Regions from separate parts of the Paenibacillus jepli genome, predicted to be linked through region 1. Evidence: riboswitches for the same ligand, from Rfam matches in the RefSeq annotation. Region 1 holds a riboswitch; each other region holds the start of a gene.

The links. Region 1 has a riboswitch for cyclic di-AMP ahead of ABC336_RS11115 (adenine nucleotide alpha hydrolase family protein). Riboswitches for the same ligand answer to the same signal wherever they lie in the genome.
Region 2: another riboswitch for cyclic di-AMP. It lies ahead of ABC336_RS14785 (resuscitation-promoting factor); the one in region 1 lies ahead of ABC336_RS11115 (adenine nucleotide alpha hydrolase family protein).
Region 3: another riboswitch for cyclic di-AMP. It lies ahead of ABC336_RS13105 (C40 family peptidase); the one in region 1 lies ahead of ABC336_RS11115 (adenine nucleotide alpha hydrolase family protein).
Region 4: another riboswitch for cyclic di-AMP. It lies ahead of ABC336_RS05750 (C40 family peptidase); the one in region 1 lies ahead of ABC336_RS11115 (adenine nucleotide alpha hydrolase family protein).

Annotation. Positions count from the first base shown of each region.
Region 1 covers NZ_JBDFMD010000001.1:2,532,003-2,537,195, reverse strand. The annotation lists gene ABC336_RS11120 (helix-turn-helix domain-containing protein) at 1-1,577, shown strand, start outside; gene ABC336_RS11115 (adenine nucleotide alpha hydrolase family protein) at 1,656-2,087, opposite strand; cyclic di-AMP (ydaO/yuaA leader) riboswitch at 2,222-2,370, opposite strand; gene ABC336_RS11110 (helix-turn-helix domain-containing protein) at 2,554-4,410, opposite strand; gene ABC336_RS11105 (alpha/beta fold hydrolase) at 4,573-5,193, shown strand, end outside.
Region 2 covers NZ_JBDFMD010000001.1:3,356,798-3,361,990, forward strand. The annotation lists gene rnmV (ribonuclease M5) at 1-104, opposite strand, end outside; gene ABC336_RS14785 (resuscitation-promoting factor) at 274-1,425, opposite strand; cyclic di-AMP (ydaO/yuaA leader) riboswitch at 1,691-1,890, opposite strand; gene ABC336_RS14790 (TatD family hydrolase) at 2,072-2,839, opposite strand; gene ABC336_RS14795 (HD domain-containing protein) at 2,878-4,170, opposite strand; gene ABC336_RS14800 (AbrB/MazE/SpoVT family DNA-binding domain-containing protein) at 4,449-4,703, shown strand.
Region 3 covers NZ_JBDFMD010000001.1:2,949,742-2,954,934, forward strand. The annotation lists gene ABC336_RS13095 (M1 family metallopeptidase) at 1-1,213, shown strand, start outside; gene ABC336_RS13100 (hypothetical protein) at 1,225-2,040, shown strand; cyclic di-AMP (ydaO/yuaA leader) riboswitch at 2,219-2,372, shown strand; gene ABC336_RS13105 (C40 family peptidase) at 2,385-2,819, shown strand; gene ABC336_RS13110 (cryptochrome/photolyase family protein) at 3,113-4,462, shown strand; gene ABC336_RS13115 (DEAD/DEAH box helicase) at 4,531-5,193, shown strand, end outside.
Region 4 covers NZ_JBDFMD010000001.1:1,242,585-1,247,777, reverse strand. The annotation lists gene ABC336_RS05765 (2-isopropylmalate synthase) at 1-148, shown strand, start outside; gene leuB (3-isopropylmalate dehydrogenase) at 175-1,254, shown strand; gene ABC336_RS05755 (hypothetical protein) at 1,625-2,134, shown strand; cyclic di-AMP (ydaO/yuaA leader) riboswitch at 2,282-2,421, shown strand; gene ABC336_RS05750 (C40 family peptidase) at 2,425-2,874, shown strand; gene ABC336_RS05745 (hypothetical protein) at 3,156-3,581, shown strand; gene sigI (RNA polymerase sigma factor SigI) at 3,682-4,488, shown strand; gene ABC336_RS05735 (anti-sigma factor domain-containing protein) at 4,485-5,193, shown strand, end outside.

The DNA.
Region 1 (5,193 bases):
TCAGCTTTGAGGAGGCCGACGGTCAGCTGCAGGTCGAGCATAATAAGGATCTGTATACGCTGACGTACTACAAGTCATCCTTTAACGATTGGGTCTACCTGTCACTCGTCTCTATCGAAGAGCTGACGAAGGAGTCGCGGCAGATCGGTTGGCTGACCTTGATCATCTGCATCGGGCTGATCGGAGCCTCGATGTTCTTCGTCTGGCTGGTGACACGCAATCTGTATTCGCCGCTGAACCGGCTCGTCCAGACGATCGGCGGGCTTCCCTTTGACCGGGGCGGCGAGCCCAAGAGCGAGGTGCAAGTCATCGAGGAGCACATAAAGCAGCTCTTCCGCTCCAACTCCCGGCTCGAGCATGAAGTGCGCAATCATGCCCAGCAGATCAGCTCGCTGTTCCTTTACCGCTGGCTCAGCAGTACGCTGCGGCCTCAGGAGATCGAGGAGAAGCTGGATTACTTCGGATTCGCGGAGCAGGCCGGCCGCTGGAGTACGATGACGGTGCTGGCGATCCAGGTGGATACACTGGACAATACACGGTACGCCGCCAAGGATATCGAGCTGCTGCTGTTTGCTATTATGAATATCGCCGAAGAGGTCATCTCCAAGGAGAACAGGCTGCCCGCCGTCATTATCGACCGGTCGCTCGTGCTGCTGGTCGGTTTTGAAGCGGCGGACCTGCCGCAGGCGGAGGAAGCGGCGGATGGGCTGGCTGGTCGGGTGAAGGAGCTGGTGGCGCAGTATCTGCAGCTGTCCGTCAGCATCGGCATGGGTCTGCCATTCCAGGATATCCGTCTGGCGTCGCGAGCGTACAGCGAAGCGCTGGAGGCGCTGAAGCACCGGATCCGCCTTGGCAAAGGCGTCATCATCCCGTACAGCAGCGTGAACTCGGGCAAGCCGTCGCTGGTCTACGAATATCCCGACCGCACGGAGCATGAGCTGATGGATGCGATTCGAACCGCCAATGAGGCGGAGGCCTTGCAGCAATTGGGCATCTGGATGGAAGAGGCGAAGCAGGGCATCCGGCATCCGGAGGAATACCAGATCTCATTGGTCCGGCTGCTCAACCGTCTGCTCATCGTGGGACAGGAGGCAGGCGTCAGCTTCAGTCAGACAGGCGTGCACAAGGCGTCGGTATATGAAGAGGTGCTGTCGCTTCATGTCAGCGAGGAGATCGAGGACTGGTTCCGGGAGGGGATGATCACGCCGCTGGTCAAGATCTTCGCCGAGCGAAGCGATTCCCAGGACCGCAAGCTGTCCGAGAAGATTATTGATCTGATCAAGCATCATTATGATGCGGAATTTACATTGGAGGATTGCGCCGCCAGGCTGCACTACAATGCCAGCTATCTGAGCAGCGTCTTCAAGAAGGAGACCGGCTCCACCTTCAGCGAGTATCTGGCGCTCTATCGGCTGCAGATGGCCAAGCAATGGCTGACGGAGACGGAGATGACAGTGAAGGAGATTGCCGACCGGCTCAGATACAACAACTCGCATAATTTCATCCGCTCCTTCCGGAAGCAGGAAGGAATGACGCCGGGGCAATACAGGAGCAGCTTCTCGCTGCGGAATAAATAGGAGGCGAGTTGGGAGAAGAGACGGGTGCTGTACAGGGGTGCCATGCGGCAGTGCCCGTCTCTTGCTGCGGGATAACGTTTATACGCCTACACTGGCAGGCGTCAATACGTCATTGCGCTCGACGGAGACGACATGCAGATCGATATCCTCGATCTTCTTGAGCAGCTCATTGACGATGGAGCCTTGCGTAATCTCCTGCCAGCGCGTTTGGCCGCACTGTCCCAGGATCAGCTGGGTGATGCCGTGCTCTTTGGCCGTCTTGGCGATCAGTTCGGTGATTTTCAGATGTTCCGGCTGTTTGACGATCAGCGTTGCGCCCTGCTCCGAGCATTTGGCTTGCCAGGAGGCGATCCGGGGCTGCAGGTCGACCTGGGATTTGCCCGCCGGCGTGACGGCCAGCACATAAAGCGGCGATTCGAGCACCTCTGCCAGCTGGCTTCCGCGGTCGATCAGCCGTTCTCCGTTAGGTCCGCAAGAGATGCATACCATCAGTTTTTCTTCGTTAGTCATTGTCTTCTAGCTCCTTTGTGTAATGTCTGACATGGGATGACGAATCTATAATTACCTGCGCTCCTGGTTTCATCATAAAGAACCCTGGGAGCAGAGAAGTCTGCTCCCAGGGCTCGTTTAAATACGAGTGGGAGTTGCTCTCTCTCAATACGCTTACGAGGTTAGCTGTCGGATTCGGGTTTGAGAGTACCCGTCCTGGAAAGGATTCACCCCTGACAACCGCTTTGGCGGCTATCGATGGTTCCCCCGTTCCCTGCATGCAGGGATTCAGCGTCTTTTCTATGCAATTGGGAATGGAATTAATCTTACTCTTGGCATCTTACTCCTGTTTTCGTGCGTTGTAAAACCCATTTTCGGTGATTTTAAGTCAAAATTCGTTCATTCCGGCCGATGTAAGCGCATTAATCGGTTCAAGCCGTATGCTGACGGGCCAAAATCTTCGTCAAGCTCTTATCTATACCATTCCCTAATTATGTTCCTTGTAATCGTCAAGTTCCCGATTAAAATCGAAGCCCCTGCCAAAGGCTTCTGTTAAATGAACCGCCAATTGCACTTGCAAATAATCCTCGAAACGATTGAAATCCAACCCCAGCATTTCTTCGATTCTGCCGATGCGCTGATAGAGGGTGTTAATATGCACATGGAGTTCAACTGCGCTCTGTTGGGCCGATTGGTTCGTCATCACATAGATGCGCAGTGTCCGCAGCAGCTCCTCGCTATGGCGGTGGGTGCGAAGGGGCATAAGCAGCTGTTCCGTGAATCGCGCCACCTCTTCGGGGTGTCGATTGAGGAATAGGCGGTTGACTCCGATCCGCTCATACCGCATGACCTTGCTGTGGCCGCTCTTCTCCATATAGGCTAACGCTTGGAGTGCCTCTTCATGGCTCCTCGCCACATGCGCCGCGCCGGTTCCGGCAGTCCCCAGACCCGCCTTCAAGCGGATGCCATTGAACCCCTCGTACGGGGCGATCAAAGATGCTAATGTGCGCTCGCAAGCATCGCCTTGGGACTCGTCTTCGAGATTTGCCGTCAGGATGATCTTGTCATGAAAGCCGAACAGCAGGCCGCTTTGCCCGAGCGGCGAGCGTCTTATCCGGGATGCGATGCGATGGATGGCGACGTTCAATGACTGCAAATCGCCGTAAGCAGATACTTCTACGGCAATTACCCTCAGCGGCTTTTCCCAATGCAGTCCCAATGCTCTGCCTTGGGCCAGCAAGGGCGCGCTTTCTTTCTGATACAGCAATTGATTGAAATAATCGTAGGTTTTCTTGTAGAAGATCTCCGCCACGCTCATCCGCTTCACCAATTCCAGTGCCAATACGGCATCCGACTGCTCCAGCGCAATGCGTTCAAGACGCTCGGGCGCAGTCGCGGTCTGAAGAACAAGACAGCCCAGCAGTGTCCCGTGGCCGAGGATTGGATGCAGGTATAACGACTTTTCGCCTTGAGCGTTGTCCCACACCTTCGCTTCGAGGGGCGTCGTACGCCGGCCAAAGAGCCAGGTAATCTCCTCTACGCCGATAAGAAGGGGAGCGTGCGTGTCGGGGTAGTGCTTCAGCTCAAGCATATCGACAAACGACAGACGCGGCTCGACCAGCTGTTGCAGTTCGTTCAGGATCGGCGCGAGGCCTCTATCCTGCAGCGACAGACGCGTCAGCCTCTCGTGGATCTCATTGCGCTTGGCCAGGTACGTATTTTGCGCTTTCAACTGCTCGCTTAGCGCGGTCACCTCCTGGAGGCGCAGCTTGACTTCCTCATGCAGCCTGGCGTTGCGGATCGCAACGCCGGCCTGGGCGGCGAAGGTCTGCAGCAGCTTCATGTGACGGCTCGTTACGGTTCCTTCTTTGTGCAACTGGTACACCGTCATCACCCCGAGGCGAGTCCCTTCCACGGAGACGGGGACGCTGATCATGGCTTTGACCAAGCGGCTGTCCAGAGCGGCGTGGAGATGGGCGTAATTCTCCGGAGTCATATTGGTCATCGAGGAATAGATGTCAGCGTGCGAATGAAAGATTCGCGGCTGTCCGTCCTGATAGACTTTACCGGTTATCCCTTCCCCTTCTTTGGGAGCGAATTGCGCGATTGAAGCCGTCATGCCTACGCTGCCTTTGCTGCAAAGGCAGTCCAACTGATCATCATACAATTGAAACAAGCCGCAATCGGCCAATGGCAGCACGGCGAGTGCGTAAGAAGTGATGCGGCGGAGCACTTCACCCAGCTCCAGGGAAGAAGTTGCCGCGTGGATACAGGCAGTTAAGTTCTCCATCTCCGTTTCTGCGGCATCCTTTACATTGGAAGTCAATCCATCGTCATAATCCACAGCTTCCGCCCCCCAAACAAGTGTATAGACATACAATTAATCTTGTTGAAAGTTGTGTTTTTCTACATTGTACAATTCTGGCTACATTATATACTAAGTAAAGAAACATATCTATTTCATTGATATGGCAGGTTAATTCACATTGGAGAAGGAGTGATCGAGATGTCAACGTATGTTCTCGTCCATGGCTCTTGGCATGGCGCCTGGTGCTGGGAAAAAATCGTGCCTCAGCTGGAACAAGCGGGCCACAGGGTGCTCGCCGTAGAGCTGCCGGGAAACGGTACAGACGATACCCCGGTTTCAGAAGTAACGTTGGAGAGCGGTGTGAACAAAACGCTGGAACTGTTGGACAAGGCAGATGAACCTGTCGTTCTGGTCGGCCATAGTATGGGCGGGGTGACGATATCGCAAGTCGCGGAAGAGCGTCCGGACAAGGTGCAGGCCCTGGTATACGTAACCGCATTTATGCTCGCAGACGGCCAGTCGCTGCTGAATATTCCGACCGATGAGGAAGGGCTGCTGGCCCCGAATATGATACCGTCTGAGGATGGCTCCTACGTCACGGTACCACGACCGTTGCTGACGGAGATCTTCTATGCATGCTGCGATCCGGCCGACGCGGAGCGGGCAATCGCACGCTTCGGAGTGCAGTCGCTGGGACCGCTGCCGACGCCGCTGAAGCTGACAGAGGGCCGATACGGCCGTATTCCGCGCTACTACGTTGCATGCCGAAGAGACAGAGCCATCACGCACCGGTCGCAGCAAGAAATGATCGAAGCCCTG
Region 2 (5,193 bases), 820 kb from region 1:
TCGCCGATCGCCGAACCGCCGGTCTCGATCGTCTCGGCCTCTACCGCCCGCTTGATGGCTACAGTGTCGTCCTTGCCTTCGACGACGATAATTTCCCTTATCATATTTTATCTCCATCTGCATCTGATTTTGGATTAGACCATGTCCTTCTGAAGAAGAGGTTATAGACTGCCCCTTCCTTTGGACAAACATGCAAAAAGAAGAGGGGTCACCTCTTCTTATGATGGCATATTTGCATGTAAAAAGCGATATGATTAAAGCAAATGCACGGTGCTAGCTAGCCTTGGGCTTGTTGGGACCGATCACGTGAACGGTATACCCCTTCTTGCGGCCAAACTTCTTGGCATAGGATTCGCTCTCGTAATAAACATCGATCTTGTTGCCCTTGATCGCGCCGCCGGTATCTTCCGCGCGTCTTAAGCCGATGCCCTCGATATATACCCACCAGCCGATCGGGATGACTTTGGGATCCACAGCGATGGTGCGCCCTTCCTGGACCTTCGAGCCCGAAGCGGTGATGCCGTATTGCGGGTGACCCTTACTTTTTCCAGTCGATGCCACATGAGCGGTATAAGCAGTCAATGTGACATTCTTCAACGTCTTTTGGGCCTGGAACGAATAGTCCTTCGTGCTGACCGATTGTGCCGATTCCGAGGCAGGCGACGAGAGGACGCTCACCTTCGGTTCCGGCTTTTTGGTTCCTACGGCGACGACCTGCTCGACAGCAGACGTCTCCATCGATTTCAGGATCATCTTCTCAGACACCAGTTGACCGTCTTCATACACTTTCTCAAACTGCTTGACGAGCAGTCCGTCCTGTCCGGCCTGGATGACCTTCTGTTTGCCTTCTGCCAGCTCAGGATCTTCTTTCTGGACGACCTTAAACGGCATTTTATGCTGGGTAGTCTCCACTTCCGTGTCGACCCGTACGACCGATACCGTCACGTCCGAATCGATCGGCGTAGACAGTGCGGGATGTACTCTATCTTGTTCGCGGATGGGAATATTAAAAGCTTCCATCGCGTCTTTGACGGTTTTCTCCGTGGTGAAATACGTATTGGACTTCCCGTCCGCTTGAACGGTGACCGCTCTCGCATGGTCGATCACGACCTGGTCTCCATCCTTGATCGAGGCATTCGTCGGCAACGACAAAACGTCGTGCGGTCCGATCTCGATCGACTGCTCCGCCAGCAGACGGTCCAATGACCACTGCTTGGTCGATACGATCTGCTCCTGTCCATTGACCACTACCGATACGCTCTTCTCTGCCGTACCGTACAGCAACACCAACAACATGAAAGTCATAGCGATTGAAATGATCGCACTCAGAAGAATCAAACGCAGGTTTTCATGCTTCCATCGCAATGCGAAAGACATGCTGGATGATCGTTTACCATGGGTATCCTTGATTTGGAACATGCCCACTTCCTCGGTCCTCCTTCATAGCCGCCGCCTGTGAACTTACGCATGATACTTGGCGTGACTATCTTAGAATAGCGTGCAAGCACGCACTTCCAGTGTCCTCGTATACCCCACCTCCATAAAACACCCTATGTCGAGGCTTTACGCAATATTCAAATCTTAGACGACTCTAATCTTCCAAGATGCGAAAAGGAAGCCTTTCGACAGAGGATCTGTTTCGTGGCTTCCGGATGAATAGAGATTCATACAGAATGGGGTTTACACGAGTTTGATCTCTCTTTGGACGCTGACGAGGTTAGCTGACGGGTTCGGACATGAGAGTCGCCCTATCGGAAGGTGCCGGTTTCGACGATTCAGCCCTTCACGAATTCACCCCAAGGAAGAAAACCGGGCAGTCGCAAGTGGGATAGCAGACTGACGATTTTGGTTCCCCCGTTCTTCAAATCGAAGATTAAGCGAAACTGGAAATTGGATACATTACTCAAGCTCTGAGAAGAATCATACCTTCTTTGTACCCTCATTGTAAAGATCGCTTAAAAGACGATTTTAACGAATTTTTAGGAAAATCACCGTCTTATCCCGGGATTTTTCGGTTGAAAGAGACTTTTTTCATACGATTCGTTCGAAATCCTAGCGATTTTGGCCTTTTTCAGCCTAATCGAAAACAATTCTCAGCGTTCTCGGTCGTAATTTTTGAAATTTCTTCCAATGTTTTTCCTTTCATTTCCGCTGCAGCCTCAGCTACCAGTCGCACATAGGAGGGTTCATTCCGCTTTCCTCGAAATGGATGAGGAGCCAGATAAGGGCAATCTGTCTCGATCAAAAGCCGGTCCAGCGGAACGTTCTTCAACACCTCTTTAGGAACCCTGGCATTCTTAAAAGTAACGGGACCGCCGAGTGAAATATAGAAGTTCATATCCAGACATTGGCGAGCCGTTTCCCAGCTTCCGGAAAAGCAATGCATAACCCCGCCGATTTCCTTCGCATTCTCTTCTCTAAGAATATTGACGATATCCTCGTGTGCGTCACGATTATGGATAACCACTGGTTTGCCGACCTTCCTGGCCAATTGCAGCTGCTCCCGGAACACCCTTTTTTGGACATCTTTGGGAGAGGTGTCCCAGTGATAATCCAGTCCGATCTCGCCGATCGCCACCACCTTCTCATGACGCATAAGCGAAGCAATCCAATCGAGATCCTCCGGCTTCATGTGGATGCTGTCGACCGGATGCCAGCCCACTGCAGCATAGATAAAATCATAGGTTTCGGCAAGCTTCAGAGTGGTGGGAATCGTCTCACGGTTGAAACCGATATTGATCATCCGGTCGATCCCCGCCTCCCTTGCTCGACTTATCGTTTCTTCACGGTCAGCCTCGAAAGCTTTTGCATCCAGATGCGTGTGTGTGTCGATAATCATGACGAATTTCGACCCCTTTCTTCTATTATTACAGTTTTTTAATCTAGGCCGAATAAGACTCTCGTTTCATCTGACAAGAGGTGCGCTTTTTCACGCAGCAGCTCTTCCGGAAAATAGAGATGATACTTGCCGTGATGCAGTCCGGTAATCGAGGTGACGATGTCGGATTTTCCCGATATTTCAGCTAATTGGTCGTCCCCACTCAGCATCAGGATCGGCGGTTTTTCTTCACCATCACCTGTACCTGGACGGTATACATCATAAGAAAGATCATACGGAAAATCAATCTCCAGATGGTAGTCCGGATGCAGTCCCGCCCTCTCCAGTTCCCTGCGGATCATCGACCAGCGAGCTTCATCGGGCTCGGTCACGGTTATATACTTGTATAAGCGACGGTGCAGGAACCGATGGCACAGATCGGACAAGATCGCATCCTCCTCCGAGACCCACTCCATAAAGATCGTCTGTACCATGGCTTCGTCCAATCGAAAATAATCCTCGATCTCCAGGGTGCCTTGCAGGAGGCTTTCGAATGGCCTCATCATTGTTCGGAATGGGTACCTACCCACATAAAGTTCCTTTGCTCTTCGAAAAATCTGTCTAAGGATAATCTCTGAACTGCGTGTAACCGGATGGAAGTAAACCTGCCAGTACATCTGGTATCGGGACATTAAGTAATCTTCCACCGCATGCATGCCGCTCTCCTTGATTACGATACGTCCCTTGTAGGGCCGCAGTACGCGCAAAATCCGGTCCAGATCGAATGTGCCATAATTGACACCGGTGAAGTAGGCATCCCTCAGCAGATAGTCCATCCTGTCGGCATCCATCTGACTGGAGACAAGGCTGACGACAATCGGCTTGGCGTATGTTTTGCAGATGACGGAGGCGACTTGTTCGGGAAAATCGTGCGAAATCGTGCGAAGTACGCGGTTAACCTCTGTATCTTCGAGCAAAAAACGGCATGTCCATGCTTCGTGATCTGTATCAAATACCTGCTCGATCGAGTGGGAGAACGGCCCGTGCCCCAGATCGTGAAGCAGAGCTGCACAAAGGGAGACAAGCTTTTCTTCCTGAGGCCAATCGGGATAGTGGCTGCGCTCAAACTGCGAGATGATTTTACGAGTAATCTCATACACGCCTAAGGAATGTGAGAATCGGCTGTGCTCGGCGCCATGGAAGGTAAGGTATGAAGTACCAAGTTGTCTGATACGGCGAAGGCGTTGGAATTCCTTGGTATTAATAAGATCCCATATGAGCTTGTCCTGCACATAAATATATTTATGCACCGGGTCTTTAAATACTTTTTCTTCAGCCAGTATCCGTGACATGACGATCACCTCTTCGATATTTTTGTCGATTATTGTTCAATATTTCGACACAGAATGTCGGCACTTTGTCGAATGATGTCGAGTTTTCATTTCCAAGGCCAGCAGCTTGTAGTATGCTTTACAGGGACCCACTCCCCTTACCATTAAGCCAAAGTTAGTTTTTTTGCAGAAAAATTTAGGTTGACTATTTTGGTAATGGTTGGTATTATAGATTACAGAAAACGTAGTATTTTGTCGAATAGTGACGAATTCAACTTTGAGAGGGGCAACAATAGATTATGATGAAATCAACAGGAATTGTACGTAAAGTTGACGAACTGGGCCGCGTCGTTATTCCAATCGAGCTTCGCCGTACACTGGGCATTGGCGAGAAAGACGCCCTTGAGATCTATGTAGACGGCGAGCGCATCATGCTCAAGAAATATGAGCCGGCTTGCATCTTCTGCGGCAATGCCGAGAATGTCACTTATTTCAAAGGGAAAATTGTCTGCAACGAATGTATCTCTGAATTGCCTGAACCTGTGACAAAATAGGCAAAATCGGTTATAATGAATCCATAATCAACTTGGTAATTCTAACCTTTTTCATACTCCTTGATGCCTCCCTGGGCGAACCGACCAGGGAGGTCTTTTTTTGTGGGGATGAAGGCGGTAATAATCGTAGTCTTGGGGCACCCGAGCAAGGTCAAACCTCCAGTCGCTGTTGTTCATGAATGTCTGGAATGTCTAACCCTAACGAGGGTGACATTCATGAACAAAGGCGAACGTTAAACGCTTTCTGCAAGGTGAAACGGCTGTCGCCGTCCTTGGCGGCGCAGCGCGTTTCATTCCGGAGAATTCTAAGCTGATATATATGTGCAACATATAAATTCTTAGAATTCAAGGTGAAACGGCTGTCGCCGTCCTTGGCGGCACAGCGCGTTTCATTCCGGAGAAATACAAGTCAAGTAGATAGGGGAATCCTATATTTTCTTGTATTTCAAGAAAACGACCTCGAAAGCATATGCTATACCTCCTCCGGTTT
Region 3 (5,193 bases), 420 kb from region 1:
CATCCAGGTCCCAGCCGATTATAAAGTCGCCGCTACCGGCTTCCCTGCCAAATCCCCTGTCACTGAGGGCCGAAGCAAGATCTATCAGTTCTACGCCGACGATGTCCATGACTTCGCCTGGGCGGCCTCACCGGACTTCATCTATGCCGAGGAGCCTTACTCGACCAGCGGCGTGCCCGGCGTGCGGATCAAGCTGTATCTCGACCCGCTGCATGCCAAGCTGCAGGACCGCTACATGCATGCCGCCAAATCCGCGCTGGCCAAATATGCCCAGTGGTACGGCGAGTACCCCTACTCTACGCTCTCGATCGTAGTCCCGCCTGCAGGCGGCGGGGGCGCCGGCGGTATGGAGTATCCGACGCTCGTCACCGCGTTTGCTGCCGAGACGGACAATCCCGGTTATGAGCTGGAGCGGGTCGTCGTCCATGAGATCGGCCATCAATACTGGTATGGGATGGTTGCTTCCAGCGAGTTCGAAGAGGCCTGGCTGGACGAAGGATTCACCTCCTATGCGGAGGACAAGGTGATGGAGAGCGAGTATGGCGTACTGCCCAATCTGCTCGTCGAATCCAGCTACATGACCCACCCCGCGCCGCTCAAGCAGCTGTCCTGGTCGTATCGCGATCATGATCACTATGCCGAAAATGTGTACATGCGGGCCAAGCTGGTATTGGTCGACATGGAGCAGCGGGTCGGTGCGCAGACGATGCGCAAAATTTTGCGGACTTACTTCCAAAGGTACCGCTTCAAGCACCCTTCCACCGGCGATTTCCAGCGCGTTGTCGAGCAAGTCACCAGGCAGAGCTGGAAGTCCTATTTTGACCAATACATCTATGGCAAGCAAATGGCCGATTTTGCGGTTGAATCGATCACTGTACGCGCCGTTAAGGAGGATAAACAGAAGGTGTATGAATCGGTCGTGCTCATCCGCAAGCGGGGCGGCGACTATGATAAAGTGCCGATCCTGCTCCAATTCCGGGACGGAAAAACGGTCGAGAAGATATGGGACGCGCAGGAGACGCATATACAATATAAAATCACCCATAGCGCTCCGCTGGAATGGGCCGCCGTTGATCCCGGCTATACGATCGTTCTCGACAACAACCGGATCAACAATTATATGAAAGCCGAGCTGCCGGGTCGCAGCGGCACCCGTTGGAATCTCGGCATCGTCAAATTCATCGAGGGGCTGTTCGGCTCCTTGGGCTGGTGAGGAGGCAGAACATGAAAGAACATATCCGACAAGGCTGGCGTCTGGCCGTCAAGCATTTTTATATCGTTATCTTCCTGTTCCTGTACCAGCTGCTGTGGGGCTTCGGACTCTATCGTTATGTCGAAGCCACCTTCATCCCGCTGCTCAAGCGTTATCCCGATACGCTCCCATCCGAGCAGGCAGTAAAAGTTTTCTTGATGGAAGCGCAGTTCCAGCTGCTCAAGACCGATCTGATCCAGCCCTATCTCCTCACCTTCGGCATCCTGATCCTGCTCCGCATGCTGCTTACGCCGCTGATTCAGAGCGGCTTGCTCTACTCCTTGACCCACGCCACCGAGGAGAGCGGCACCCGGTTCTTCCAAGGCATCCGGACCTGCTGGAAGAAGATTACACTGCTCTACTGGATCAAGTCCATACTCACCCTTGCTCCTGCCTGGTGGCTGCTGCCTGCCGGATTGCAGCTGCTGCTCTCCAGCAGTTCGCTGACGGAAGCCGCTACGGCCGCAGCGCCTTACGCAGCCGGCTGGCTGCTCTGGGGCTTGCTGCTGCATCTGCTCTTTCTCTCGATGCAGTTTGGGGTCGCCTCCGGGTCAGGAGTACTGGGCAGCACCTTGCATTCCGTCCGCGCCTTCCTGCCGCTCGCTATGATCACGGTGATCATGTGGGGGATCGGGGCGGGGATCGGACTGGCGGCCTCTTCAGTCTCGCTTATATGGGCCGGCCTGCTTGCCTTGATCTTCCACCAGACCTACTATCTGATCCGCTCCATGATCAGGGTCTGGACACTCGCATCGCAATACAAGCTCTGGCAGTCCAAGCAGAGCTGATCGTACCCATCGCCTCTCTGCTCCGGCAGAAGGCGATTTTTTGCTATGTCTTTTTAATTTTGCATGCCACGATCACACAAAAACTGCCAATTAAGGCTTAGGAAATCGCTTTCAATTGTGAACATTATGTGACAAAAGCAGGAAAACTAAAAAAAGCCTCGAAATGAATGTCGATGTATTACATAGAAAGCCGAGTTCCTGACATCAGGAAACGGGGGACCCATTCCGGGTGAATTGATCCCCGGCCGCCTGCTACGCAGGCTGACCGGAGGAACCATAGGGAGCCTTCAACCGAACCCTCAGCTAACCTCGTAGGCACGGAAGGAGCTTTTTGCTTGAGAAAAGTGTTGACCTCATTGGCGGCTCTTGTCTTGATCATGAGTTTGACAGCAGGAGCCGTATCCGCGTCTTCCTTCGCCAAGATGGAGGATGTGATCGCCGGGTTGATCGGCACGCCGTACAAGTACGCTGGCAACACCACGAGCGGCTTCGACTGCTCCGGCTTTACCGCGTACGTGTTCAAGCAATTCGATATCAGCCTGCCCCGCACCTCGGGCGGTCAGGCGCAGCATGGCGAAGGTGTCGAGCGCGACGAGCTCCAGCCTGGAGATATCGTCTACTTCAACACCAGCGGCAAGGGCGTATCCCATGTCGGCATCGTCGTAGACGACGACAAGTTCGCTCACGCCTCCTCGAGCAAAGGCGTCATCATCAGCAAGCTGAGCGAAGCCTACTGGGATACGCGCTACATGGGCGCGCGCCGCGTAGCTGGGCTCTAGTCCAGTACAAACGATTAACCATGCCAAGTCGGGGTGTGATCTCATCAATCCGACTTGCACTGCGGATCACAGGCCAGGCTCGGCCCTAGACCCGCACCCATCTCCCAGCAGCTGTTTGCTTCCGCAGACGGCTGCTTTTTTGTACGCAGATGAGCGCCGCAGGGTCACCTTCCCGGTGTTTACGAATCCGCCGGCTGGTGTATTGGCTTATACTTGTATCTATCATTTGGGAAGCTGTTCTGCCGAACAACTTATGTCGGTTTATACGACCCCCGCTCGAGGAGGTTTCATCATTGTACTTGTTTATCCACCGCAAAGATCTGCGTATCCGGGATATGCGGGCGTTCGACGCCCTGAAGAAACGGGACATGCCCGGCATCCATCTGCTGATCTTCGACCCCCGACTGCTCGGGGACGGCCGGATGGATGCCCACAGCGGGCGGCGATTCCTCCGCGAGGCGGCCCGGCTGGAGGCGCAGTATCGCACAGCGGGCCGCACGCTCCATCTGCTGTACGGGGCTCCCTGGGAGGTCATAGACGCCCTCCTGGAGGCGCATCCCATCAAGGGCATCGTCGCCCACAACGACTACACGCCCTATGCAAACTCGCGTGATGAGCGGATCCAGGAGATCGCGGACCGCCGCAGCGTACCCTGGGTGCTGATCGACGACCTGCCGCTGGCCGATCCCGAAGACTTTCATAGCTATACGGGGCGAAGCGAGCCTTACAAGGTCTTCACCCCTTTCTATAATAAATGGCGCTCGTATATGCAGCAGTATGCCAGCCCACAGGCTTCGGCCGAGCTGACGGACCTTGACACGGTGGATGAGCTGACAGGCGATGGGTGGGATTCCTTCTCTCTGCCCTCTGAGCTGCGGCAACAGCTGCAGGAACAGCGGGATGAAGCCGAAGATGCCTGGTCGCAGCTGGCGGAATTCGCAGAGGGCGAAGGTCTCGGCAGCTATGCCTCGCGGCGCGACCGATACGCCAGAGAGGACAGCACCAGCGGGATCGCCCGGTATCTGAACAGCGGCGCCCTGTCCGCCCGTGCCGCGTATGCGGCGGCATCGGACAAGGACGAAGGCGAGACATGGGTGCGGCAGCTGGCATGGCGCGACTTCTATCTCTACCAGGCTATTTTTAACGAAGATTTCTTCCGCTACGAATCCCGCTACGACCTCTCTGCCCTATCCGATCATCATTATCAGGCATGGGAGGAAGCGCGTACCGGCATCCCGATTATCGACGCTTCGATGACAGAACTGAACGAGACGGGCGAGATGCACAACCGGTTGCGGATGATCAACGCCATGTTTCTGACCAAAAACCTCCTCTGTCCGTTCACGCTCGGAGAGCAGTATTTCCGCCGCCAGCTCACGGATTACGACAACTGTCAGAACCGCGGCGGCTGGCTCTGGAGCTCTTCGCTCGGCTACGATGCGGCGCCTTACTTCCGCATCATGAATCCTGCCAGCCAGTCGCTCAAGCATGATCCGGACGGCGCCTACATCCGCCGCTGGCTGCCTCATCTCGCCGATCTTGATGACAAGGCAATCCACCGTCCGCAGCCGGATGCGATCGTCGATCTGAAGACCTCCCGGGCCCGCGCCATCGAAGTCTACAAGGAGATCCTTCGCTCCTGATCCGGGTTTGACGAACCCCGCCTGGCGGCTACAATGAGTATATAGCTATCAACAAAGGAGGCCTCGCCATGGCATCTTCATCACATGAAGCGCACCTGCTCTTCCATCCTGTGCTAGCAGACTGGTTCGCCGCTGCCTTCGGGCAGCCGACAGCCGTGCAAGTCGACGCCTGGCGGGCGATCCGCTCCGGAGCGGATACGCTGATCGCCGCCCCCACCGGCTCCGGCAAGACGCTCGCTGCCCTGCTGCCCTGTCTCGACCGGATCGTCCGGGCCAAGCTGGCCGGGGGTGGCGCCCCGCGAGGTGTCCGTGTCGTCTACATCACGCCGCTCAAGGCGCTCAACAACGATATTCATCATCATATCGAATCGTTCGTGACAGAGATCGATGCCGCCGCTGTCGCCAGCGGCGGCTCGTGGCCCGGCCTGCGCAGCGCGGTGAGGACAGGCGACACCAAGAGCAGCCAGCGCGCCGCCATGCTGCGGCAGCCACCAGACGTGCTGGTGACGACCCCAGAGTCGCTCTACATCCTGCTCACATCGGAGAAAGGCCGGCAGATGCTGGCACCTGTGGAGCAGGTGATCGTCGATGAGATCCACGATCTGGCCTCCGACAAACGGGGCTCCCATCTCTCGCTGACGCTGGAGCGGCTCGTCCATGCCTGCGGCCGTCCGATCCAGCGGATCGGCGTCTCGGCTACCCAGCGTCCGCTCTGGCGGGTCGCGCAGTTC
Region 4 (5,193 bases), 1.3 Mb from region 1:
GCTGCAGCAGGATGAGGTATCCGCACAGGGTCGCGGTCTCAGCACCGATATCCTGGAAGCGAGCGCCCGCGCCTATGTCGACGCGCTCAACCGTCTGATCGACAAGCGCAAGTCCGGCGGGCGGCGCGACAAAATGAGCCTAATCTAGGGGAATAACAAAAGGAGTGTAGCCACATGGCAGAAACGAAAAAAATCGCGGTCATTGCCGGGGACGGTATCGGACCTGAGGTTGTCGCGGAAGCGATCAAGGTGATGAAGAAAACCGAGGAGCTGTTCGGACTCAGCTTCGAATTTGAGCACGGGCTGTTCGGGGGCATCGCCATCGATGAGAAGGGCACGCCGCTGCCGCAAGAGACGCTGGACATCTGCAAACGCGCAGACGCTGTCCTGCTGGGCGCCGTAGGCGGTCCGAAATGGGACAACAACAGCAAGGAGCTGCGTCCCGAGACTGGGCTGCTGGGCATCCGCAAGGAGCTTGGCCTGTTCTCCAATATCCGTCCGGCGACCGTCTTCGACTGCTTGAAGGAAGCGTCCACGCTGAAGCCGGAAGTGCTCGAAGGTACAGACCTGATCGTCGTCCGTGAGCTCACAGGCGGCATCTATTTCGGCGAGAAATTCCGCCGCGAGGGCGAGCATGGCCAGGAAGCGGTCGATACTTGCGTCTACAACGTGACCGAAGTGGAGCGGATTGTCCGCCAGGCGTTCGAGATCGCCCAGAAGCGCAGCAAGCGTCTGGCATCGGTAGACAAGGCTAACGTACTCGAGACATCGCGTCTGTGGCGCGAAGTCGTCAACCGGATCGCGCCGGAATACCCGGACGTAGAGCTGGAGCATGTACTCGTCGACAACTGCGCGATGCAGCTGCTGCGTCGTCCGGCAAGCTTCGATGTCATCGTCACAGAGAACATGTTTGGCGATATCCTGAGCGACGAAGCAGCGATGCTGACCGGTTCGATCGGCATGCTCTCCTCTGCTTCCCTGGGCGAAGGCAGCTTCGGCCTGTACGAGCCGGTGCACGGCTCGGCGCCGGACATCGCCGGTCAAGGCATCTCCAACCCGATCGCGACGATCCTGTCGGTGGCGCTGATGTACCGTCTGACCTTCGGCTACGATGCCGCCGCGCAGGCGATCGAGGACGCTGTTGCAGAAGTGCTGAACAACGGCCACCGCACGGGCGACATTGCTGTCGACAAGAGCCAGGCGATCGGCACGACCAAGATGGGCGACCTGATCGTAGCCGCGCTCAAAGCGTAATACCGCTAGCAAGCAACCTCGTTATAAAGTTTATTTTCGGCATGGTTGACGCCCCGCATTTGTGGGGCTTTTTTTGTCTTTGACAGCAACGTATACAACTGGCAAGCTTCCGATCCCGAGGGCCTGTCGCGGCCGGCAGTTGATTGCGGTATCGCCAAAAGTGGGACGCGGAGACGGGGCAAGACATTATTTTTCTCATTTTTTTAATTTTTTTTATCGAAATCAATTTATGATGCAACCATTCGCCCTTCTCATCCGTCTTATTAGTATAGAAAACAAAAATCTAACAAAGAGCTGGTTCAGCTTCCTCCGGACAGGGTAAGGAAAATGTAAGGTGGACGGGAATATGCTATAAAAGGGAGAGAATGCAATGAAAAAACCTCTGTTGAGCGCACTTGTCGTTATGATTGTTCTGATCCAGTTTGGCGCGGCGAGCGCCAAGGACGGTGCGTATCAGCCTGTGCCCGCTTCTCCCGATACGCATACCGCCTACATTGAGTCGATTACAAAGCAAGATGGCAAGATTACGATTGTTGCGGACTACATACAATGGTTCGAAGGTGCTGAAGCTGATGAGCAATTCCGTTTGTATGAGCAGGATCCGGAGATGACAGAAGCGCCTGACGGCTATTATATAATTAACGATGATGACGGACTGGTCGAGTTGGAGGTTGCGGCTGACGCGGAAGTGCTTATGCAGATCTACAATCGTACCGGTGTTATTGAAGAAGCTGAGATCATGTGGAATGAGTCGATCGGTATCGACAAATTTATCGAGATTATCCAAGACCAAGAGGAATGGGATATGAGAGATTTCCCCTACCATTTAACTGTAATTGATGGAAAAATCATTAAAATTGTACAACAGTACATTCCTTAATGTTCTCTCATAATTAAAATTAACAGCAGCCTGAAGCCTTGTGCTTACAGGCTTTTTCGCCATTCTTCGCTTTATGAAGTTTTTCTAATGTTTAAAGAGGTAGGATTTTGGCTTTAAAGGGCGAATCCCTGTAGCATAGGAAAATTAATACTACCGATGCCGAATTCTCAGTTTTGCCTGAGAAACGGGGGATCCAACCCCGGGTGAATTAATTCCGTAAGCAAGGAATTATAGGGAAACTCTCAACCGAACCCTCAGCTAACCTCGTAGGCACGAAGGGAGAAAAAGTCTTGAAACGATTTATCGCACTAATGCTCGCAGCAGTAATGTTTGCCTCATTTGCAGGTTCCGTAGTCGCAAGCGAAAAGGATCTACGCGCAAAGGTCAACAAGGTTGTAGGCACGCCTTACAAATATGGCGGCACCACAACAAAAGGTTTTGATTGCTCGGGTTTTGTTCTTCATATCTTCAACCAGTACAATGTCAGTCTCCCAAGAACATCCAGCGCACAAGCGCAAAAGGGCACTAAAGTGAATCGTTCAGATCTGCAGCCTGGCGACTTGGTGTTCTTCAACACAAGCGGTAAAGGCATTTCTCACGCAGGCATTTATCTCGGCAATGGCGAGTTTGCACATTCGTCCAGCAGCAAAGGCGTTATCGTCAGCAAACTGTCCAGCTCTTACTATGACAAGCGTTATGTAACCGCACGTCGCGTCGCATCTGCCAAAACGTTTATCTAACGCGATATTACATAGAGCCACAAGCTCGAACAAACAAGCCCATTGCGGGCTTGTTTTTGTTTGACCCTACAAACATATCGACAGTTAGATATTGGACAAGCCGATAAGCAGGGATTGTCAGGCGAGAGGAGAATATACTATATCAGGCAGAACTATCAATCCGGACATCGAATCCGTGATTAGTCGGAGAATAAGACGGGTAAAATGTGACAAAACGACGAGGCTAAACGATTTGCTTCGGAAGCAAAGTTCCGGGCAGGCGAGCCAAAGGAGGGGTCGAAATGAGCTTTTGTTGTGGCGCCAGCATGTTAGGGACAAAAGGAACGTTGAAGCATTACCGGACACACATCCACAATGTACCGATTATGTTTTGTCCGGTCTGTCATCGGGTAGAGATCCACTACCTGATCGAAAGCGAATATGAAATACTGGCTGAATACGCTCATGGAGACGGTGCTTCCGAGGTCGACTTCCACGATTATGTGGAGCAAGAGAGCGCAGCACTCGCCGAAAACTGTGTCAATCATGAGCATGAGGACCCTATGGAAGTGGTGCACAGTCAGATCGATATGGCGCTGGACCTGCTTAGCTTCGCCAAGCAGCTGCAGGATCATGAGTGGGAAGCTCAACTCAAGAGGCGTCTGGGCGTGCTGAATAAACGACGCAACAAATTGCAGCATAGACGAACGTCTGAGGGTTATTGTTAATTCCGAATCTCGCCTCCGCGTGCCCGGAGGCGTTTCTTTTTGTGTACACCCCCTCAACAAATTACAACAAGTCGAAAGCTATCAATGTGAGGTGGAGCGGTTGGTACTTGTATTGTTCAAAAGGTGGCTAGGGAAGTCCCGGAAGGGGGACGGTTCAGGCCATCAGGGCCGAGAATCGCCGGAAACCATCGTCGCGCGCATTGCCTGCGGGGAGGAGGAGCTTCTCAGTCCTTTTATCGCTGCCTATGAGCCCTTTATCATCAAAGCGACCAGTCGGTTCTGCAAAAGGTATATCGATCCCGCACATGATGACGAATACAGTATTGCGCTAAGCGGTTTTCATGAGGCGATCCGACAGTACGAGCCGACGGCGGGAAAATCATTCATCGGCTTTGCGGAGACTGTCATCCGGCGGCGGCTGATCGATCATCTTCGCAAGGAGCGGCGGCATGCCCCGAGTGTGCCGTACAGTGCACTCGAAGGAACCGGCGAGGAAGGCAGGCTGAACCGGATCGAAAAACAACAGTCGATGCGCCATTATGCGGCACATCTTCAGGCAGAGGACCGACGGCAGGAGATTGAGGAATTCAACGCCCAATTGCAGCGGTTTGGAATATCTTTTGCCGAGTTGGTGAAGAGCTCCCCCAAACATGCCGATTCCAGGCAGACGATGCAGCGGATCGCTGCGGGAATTGCCGGTAATGCTGAGTTGCTGGAGCTGCTGCATCAAAAAAAACAGCTGCCCATTAAAGATATCTTGCCGTTTGCCGGAGTGACTCGCAAAACACTGGAACGCAATCGGAAATTTTTGATCGCTCTTGTATTAATCCATGCCGGTGCTTATCCGCACTTGCACGCTTATCTGACCGGAGCCGCGCAGCAGAAGAAGGGGGGAAGTGAAGCATGAAAAGCGGAATCATCGTAGACGCCGGCATAAGGTATTGGATCGTCTTGACCTCTGACGGACAGTTCCGCAAAATACGCAAAACCCATCATGCCGTCATTGGCGAAGAAGTTGTCCTTCCCGCTAAGCCTCGCAGTGCTGCTCGCATGACGGTCACCTTAATTGCAGCCGCTGCTGTGATACTACTGCTGCTTGCGCTTCCAAACATGCTGCGCTCCTACCCCGAGGTGGCTGTTTATTTGGCGATCGACTTCAACCCTTCTCTGGAGCTCGGAGTCGACCGAGATGATCGTGTGCTGGAGCTGCGTTCGTGGAATGCCGATGGAGCGACTATGATCCGAGACCTGAAATTTGAGAACATCGGGATGCAAGAGGTGCTGGGCGAGATCGTCGAGCGTGCCAAGGATGGCCACTACTTGACCAGCGAAGCGGCAGATGTCATCGTTACCAGCGTCATGACCGGTTCCCGTCCGGACGCTTTGCTAGAAGCCAGACTAGCCGATCAGGTGAGTCTGGTATTAGAGTCTGCGCTGGACCTGACTGTGACCGTACTGAGTGCCCCGGCGGAGCTGCGGGACGAAGCGGCCGAGCACGGGATGACCCCGGGCAAGATGGCTATCTATCTGTTGTCCAAGTATGCGAATGAACCGATCCGGATGAATGAGCTGCGACAGCTCTCAATTCATCAAGCGATGGCAAGACACGGCG